Regions from separate parts of the Escherichia sp. XD33 genome, predicted to be linked through region 1. Evidence: predicted binding sites of a transcription regulator. Region 1 holds the regulator's gene; each other region holds the start of a gene.
The links. The regulator sigma-54, encoded in region 1, starts transcription at its own class of promoters, with help from an activator protein. The targets are predictions, from matches to a motif close to GTTGGCACANNTTTCGCTNT.

Region 1 (2,271 bases):
GGCGTGCTGATCACTGACCACAACGTGCGTGAAACACTGGCGGTTTGTGAACGCGCTTATATCGTCAGTCAGGGGCATTTGATCGCCCACGGCACGCCTACAGAAATCTTACAAGACGAACACGTTAAGCGTGTATACCTTGGGGAAGACTTCAGACTCTGATAGGGTAGAAGTTTGCGACGTTTTAGCAGGAGAGTACGATTCTGAACATGAAGCAAGGTTTGCAACTCAGGCTTAGCCAACAACTGGCGATGACGCCACAGCTCCAACAGGCAATTCGTCTGTTGCAGTTGTCGACGCTGGAACTTCAGCAGGAGCTACAGCAGGCGCTGGAGAGTAATCCGCTGCTTGAGCAAATCGACACTCATGAAGAAATCGACACCCGCGAAACGCAAGACAGTGAAACGCTGGACACCGCCGACGCGCTCGAACAAAAAGAGATGCCGGAAGAGCTGCCGCTCGATGCCAGTTGGGACACCATTTACACCGCTGGTACACCATCCGGCACCAGCGGTGACTACATTGACGACGAGCTGCCGGTCTACCAGGGCGAAACGACGCAGACCTTGCAGGATTACCTGATGTGGCAGGTTGAGCTGACACCGTTTTCCGACACTGACCGCGCTATTGCTACCTCTATCGTCGATGCCGTTGATGAAACCGGTTATCTGACTGTCCCGCTGGAAGATATTCTCGAAAGTATAGGCGATGAAGAGATCGACATCGACGAAGTTGAAGCCGTCCTTAAGCGGATCCAACGGTTTGATCCGGTCGGTGTGGCGGCAAAAGATCTGCGTGACTGTCTGCTGATCCAACTCTCCCAATTCGATAAGACCACGCCGTGGCTGGAAGAGGCCAGACTGATCATTAGCGATCATCTCGATCTGTTAGCCAATCACGACTTCCGCACTTTAATGCGCGTCACGCGTCTGAAAGAAGATGTGCTGAAAGAAGCCGTCAATCTGATCCAGTCGCTCGATCCGCGCCCCGGGCAGTCGATCCAGACTGGCGAACCTGAGTATGTCATTCCAGATGTGCTGGTGCGTAAGCATAACGGTCACTGGACGGTAGAACTCAACAGTGACAGCATTCCGCGTCTGCAAATCAACCAGCACTACGCCTCGATGTGCAATAACGCGCGCAACGATGGTGACAGCCAGTTTATCCGCAGCAATCTGCAGGATGCCAAATGGTTGATCAAGAGTCTGGAAAGCCGTAACGATACGCTACTGCGCGTGAGTCGCTGTATCGTTGAACAGCAGCAAGCCTTCTTTGAGCAAGGTGAAGAATATATGAAACCGATGGTACTGGCCGATATCGCCCAGGCTGTCGAAATGCATGAATCGACGATATCTCGCGTGACCACGCAAAAATACCTGCATAGTCCACGAGGCATTTTTGAACTGAAGTATTTCTTTTCCAGTCACGTCAATACCGAGGGCGGCGGCGAAGCTTCCTCCACGGCGATTCGTGCGCTGGTGAAGAAATTAATCGCGGCGGAAAACCCAGCGAAACCGTTGAGCGACAGCAAGTTAACCTCTTTGCTGTCGGAACAAGGTATCATGGTGGCACGCCGCACTGTTGCGAAGTACCGAGAGTCTTTATCCATTCCGCCGTCAAACCAGCGTAAACAACTCGTTTGACCCAACCGATAAGGAAGACACTATGCAGCTCAACATTACCGGAAATAACGTCGAGATCACCGAGGCACTGCGCGAATTTGTTACAGCCAAATTTGCCAAACTTGAGCAATATTTTGACCGAATCAACCAGGTCTATGTTGTTCTGAAAGTGGAGAAAGTCACCCACACCTCAGATGCAACACTGCATGTAAACGGTGGTGAAATTCATGCCAGCGCGGAAGGTCAGGACATGTACGCTGCCATTGATGGCTTAATTGATAAGCTGGCACGCCAGTTGACCAAACATAAAGATAAACTGAAACAACACTAATTGTCCGGGCAATTAGCATGTGCATGGCGGTCTGTTGTGCGGCACAACGGGCCATTTGTACGGTTAATGCTCCGAGCCTGTTCCACTGTTTGAGTGGGCAGGTTCTTAGGTGAAATTATGACAAATAATGATACAACTCTACAGCTTAGCAGTGTTCTTAACAGGGAATGTACGCGAAGCCGCGTCCACTGTCAGAGCAAAAAACGCGCCCTGGAAATCATCAGCGAGCTGGCGGCGAAACAACTTAGCCTGCCGCCTCAGGTGGTTTTTGAAGCTATCCTGACGCGGGAAAAAATGGGCAGTACCGGTATCGGCAAT
Region 2 (2,271 bases), on a different contig from region 1:
CGCCCATTCACCGAAGATCCAGCCAAGAATTGCCGCCGCCGTTGCGACCACAGTATTCACAAATGCCAGTGCCGCGATTTCATTCGCCGTGCCCGCTGACCCGGCGTTAAAGCCAAACCAACCGATATAGAGAATGGCAGTCCCGGTGAAGACCATCGGCAGGTTGTGCGGTTTAAACGCCTCTTTACCGAAGCCCACGCGTTTTCCTATCAGATACGCGCCCACCAGACCGGCGATTGCGGCGTTAATGTGCACCACGGTGCCACCCGCGAAATCCAGCGCACCGTGAGAAGCCAGCAAACCACCGCCCCACACCATATGCGCAATCGGAATGTAAGAGAGCGTCAGCCATACCACCACGAAAATCAACACAGCTGAGAAGCGGATTCGTTCCGCCAGCGCCCCAACTATCAAGCCGACGGTAATGCAGGCAAACGATCCCTGAAACGCCACGTGGATATACTGATAAATGCTGCCCATCACCGCCGTCAGTTCGATGTTTTTCAGCATCAACCAGTTAATGTTGCCGAAGAAGTTGTTGCCCTCACCAAACGCCAGCGAGTAACCGTAAACCACCCAGAGAATACAGACCAGTGCAAATGTCACCGTCACCTGCGTCAGCATCGACAGCACGTTTTTGCCGCGAATCAACCCACCGTAAAACAGGGCAATCCCCGGAATAGTCATAAACAGCACCAGCGCAGTACAAATCATCATAAACGCATTGTCGGCTTTATCGGCCACCGCAGGTGCAGCCATTACCAGTCCCGGAAGCATCGCCAGTGAAGCAAGCCCAGTTTTTATCGTCGCTATCTTCATTTTTCGTTCCTGTTGCTGTGTGCCAGAGATTACAGCGCCGCTTCGTCGGCTTCGCCGGTACGAATACGAATGACGCGTTGCAATTCAGCGACGAAGATTTTGCCGTCGCCAATTTTTCCGGTGTAAGCCGCCTTACTGACGATATCGATCACTTCATCGAGTTGGTCATCAGCAATCGCCACATCAATTTTTACTTTTGGCAGGAAATTGACGCTGTATTCCGCCCCCCGGTACAGCTCGGCATGCCCTTTCTGACGCCCGAAACCTTTCACTTCGGTGACGGTCAGGCCCTGAATACCAATGGAAGATAACGCTTCACGAACGTCTTCCAGCTTGAATGGTTTGATTATCACGGTCACCAGCTTCATAGATCCCCTCCGGTCAGAATTCGGTAATGGTTCTGCTACACGAAGAAGGTATTGCAAACGGTGTGCCAGAAATGAAAAACGAGAAAGAGAGCAGGAAGTTAAAAAGATTGAAAATGAAAACGCACTATGACAGTGCACAGTGCGTTACATTTTTGCACCAACGATGAAATATTGCGCTATTCAGGCGCTCAATGATTCTTCTTCACGCACGCTGGCTGCCAGCTCTTCGCCCGCAAGTTGCAGTTGATACATCTGCCAGTAGCGTCCCTGGGCCGCCAGCAGTTGCTGGTGAGTGCCCTGCTCCACGGCTTGCCCACGATGAAGCACCAGAATGGTGTCGGCATCAACAATGGTCGATAAGCGGTGAGCAATCACCACCAGCGTGGTATGTTCACGCACAGCCGCCAGAGCATGTTGAATCGCCTGTTCAGTACCGGAGTCAATGCTGGCGGTTGCCTCATCAAGGATCAGGATTTGCGGCGTCTCCACCAACACGCGTGCCAGTGCCAGCAGTTGCTTTTGCCCAACTGAGAGATTATTCCCCTGCTCGCCCAGCGGCGTGTAAATACCGTCGCTCATGCTACGCGCCAGCTCCGCCAGTTGCACGGTTTCCAGCGCCTGCCAGACGCGTTCTTCGGAGATATCCCGCCCCAGCGTCACGTTGGCGAGGAAGGTATCCGCCAGCACCACCGGATCTTGCTGCACCATTGCCACGCCCTGGCGCAGCGCGCTGTGACTTAGCGAACTTAATGGACGACCATCAAGGCGAATCTCACCTTCCGTTAGCGGGTAATAGCCCATCAATAAACTGGCGAGGGTGCTTTTGCCACTGCCGGTATGCCCGACCAGCGCCACAAAATTGCGCGAAGGCACAGAGAGATTAATGTTCTTTAGCACCAGATTGTCATCGCGATAAGCAAATGACACGTTATCGACTTCGATGGTGCCACTCTGTAACGGGCGATCATCATTGCCATATTGCTGGCGCGGTCCGTCCATCAGTTCAAACACGCGCTCACCAGCAACAACAGCCTGTTGCAGCATCGCCTGTTGCGTGGTCAGTTCGATTAATGGTTCGTTAAGT
Region 3 (2,271 bases), on a different contig from region 1:
CGATGCCGCACAGTTTGCAGCTTACGCACAGGCTTTCATTCAACTGCACGGCCCCATCAACGCGGGTGATGGCGTTAACCGGGCAGACCACCGCGCAGGGTGCATCTTCACAGTGGTGACAGAGCTGCGGCGCAGATTCTTTTTCATTCAGCATCACTCTCAGGCGCGGCATTGATTGCAGGCCGTGCTGGCGATGCGTCTCTGAACAGGCGGCCTCACAAGTGTGGCAGCCGATACAGAGCGTGGAGTCAGCAATTACAAAACGATTCACCAGGCATTCCTCAGGTGATTGTCATTTTTGACGAAAACATGCCGATGAAATGTCATTTTCGACACTCATCGACACGCCCATCCCCAAACAGGCGTAACGCCTGCAAAACGGGCAAAGCCTCAGCTCATGCTGCCGGGCTTTGTCCCTTTACCAGTTGGCTTAAATTCACCGGCACATTGTTTTCAATGGCGGTGTATAAGCTGTCGTAAACGCCAGCGATTTTTTCGAGATAGTGTTCCAGAACCTGTTCGCGATCGCGGATGTTGACCTTGCCATCAATCATGCCGTCAATGCTCAGTTGCGCCTGCGCAATCCGCTGTTTGTCTTCGCCATCTTTTGTTTCGACGTAATACTCGATGGTGTGGCTGTTAAAGCCATCCGCCAGGGTGACGTAAATACGAAAATGTTCAAAAAGGACGAAACAGAGTTCTTTGTCTGGCGCACAGCTCATGGCGTGATGCAGGCGCGCTTTCGATAACGTGATCCCCTGAACCAGCGAATTGCAGTAGATGTGCCACTGGTCCTGTAGGCGACGATGCCGCTGTGCGATGTAATCGGCTTTCTCGCTTATTTCCCAAATAGTCATTGTCAGGTTACCCGTTTAACAGAGATGCCAGCTTTAAGCATTTTTTGTGCCAACTTTTAATTTATTGTTATTAAAGAGATTTTTAAGCTAAAGATGAATTTCGTCGCCGTGTCGACGTGTCATTTCGACATCATCGACATTATTCACCGCAGGGATAATCAACACTGGCACAATTATTGCTTGTAGCTGGCAATAGTTAATGGGAGGCGATATGCACGAAATAACCCTCTGCCAACGGGCACTGGAATTGATCGAACAGCAGGCCGCAAAACACGGCGCAAAACGCGTAACTGGGGTCTGGCTCAAAATTGGCGCATTTTCTTGTGTCGAAACCAGCTCTCTTGCCTTTTGTTTTGATCTGGTTTGCCGCGGCAGCGTGGCGGAAGGTTGTAAACTGCACCTCGAAGAACAAGAGGCCGAATGCTGGTGTGAAACATGCCAACAGTATGTGACGCTACTGACCCAGCGCGTCCGCCGCTGTCCACAGTGTCATGGTGACATGCTGCAGATTGTGGCAGACGACGGTTTACAGATTCGGCGGATAGAAATAGACCAGGAGTGAGCGATGTGTACAACATGCGGTTGCGGTGAAGGCAACCTGTATATCGAGGGTGATGAACATAACCCTCATTCCGCGTTTCGTAGCGCGCCATTTGCCCCGGCGGCACGCCCGAAGATGAAAATCACCGGCATTAAAGCGCCTGAATTTACCCCCAGCCAGACTGAAGAAGGCGACCTGCATTACGGTCATGGCGAAGCGGGCACTCACGCACCGGGCATGAGCCAGCGTCGGATGCTGGAAGTCGAAATTGACGTGCTGGACAAAAATAACCGTCTGGCTGAACGCAACCGCGCGCGCTTTGCTGCCCGCAAGCAACTGGTGCTCAACCTGGTTTCCAGCCCTGGTTCCGGTAAAACCACCCTGCTGACGGAAACCCTAATGCGCCTGAAAGACAGCGTTCCGTGCGCAGTTATTGAAGGCGACCAGCAAACCGTGAACGATGCCGCACGCATTCGCGCTACCGGCACACCAGCGATTCAGGTGAACACCGGTAAAGGCTGCCATCTTGACGCACAGATGATTGCCGACGCCGCACCGCGTCTGCCACTGGACGATAACGGTATTCTGTTTATCGAAAACGTTGGCAACCTCGTATGCCCGGCCAGCTTCGATCTCGGTGAAAAACACAAAGTGGCGGTGCTTTCCGTTACCGAAGGTGAAGACAAACCGCTGAAATATCCGCATATGTTTGCCGCCGCCTCGCTGATGCTGCTCAACAAAGTTGACCTGTTGCCGTATCTCAACTTTGACGTTGAAAAGTGCATCGCCTGCGCCCGCGAAGTCAATCCAGAAATTGAAATCATCCTTATTTCCGCCACCAGCGGCGAAGGGATGGACCAGTGGCTGAACTGG

Region 2: glnK (P-II family nitrogen regulator) is a predicted target of sigma-54. The motif match lies at 1,238-1,257, and genes of this name have one in related genera.
Region 3: hycA (formate hydrogenlyase regulator HycA) is a predicted target of sigma-54. The motif match lies at 892-911, and genes of this name have one in related genera.

The regions. Positions count from the first base shown of each region.
Region 1 is NZ_JAENDM010000017.1:77,628-79,898, forward strand. It holds gene lptB (LPS export ABC transporter ATP-binding protein) at 1-162, shown strand, start outside; gene rpoN (RNA polymerase factor sigma-54) at 210-1,643, shown strand; gene hpf (ribosome hibernation promoting factor) at 1,666-1,953, shown strand; gene ptsN (PTS IIA-like nitrogen regulatory protein PtsN) at 2,071-2,271, shown strand, end outside.
Region 2 is NZ_JAENDM010000020.1:79,076-81,346, reverse strand. It holds gene amtB (ammonium transporter AmtB) at 1-819, opposite strand, end outside; gene glnK (P-II family nitrogen regulator) at 849-1,187, opposite strand; gene K0778_RS13715 (SmdB family multidrug efflux ABC transporter permease/ATP-binding protein) at 1,368-2,271, opposite strand, start outside.
Region 3 is NZ_JAENDM010000033.1:26,264-28,534, reverse strand. It holds gene hycB (formate hydrogenlyase subunit HycB) at 1-271, opposite strand, end outside; gene hycA (formate hydrogenlyase regulator HycA) at 396-857, opposite strand; gene hypA (hydrogenase maturation nickel metallochaperone HypA) at 1,069-1,419, shown strand; gene hypB (hydrogenase nickel incorporation protein HypB) at 1,423-2,271, shown strand, end outside.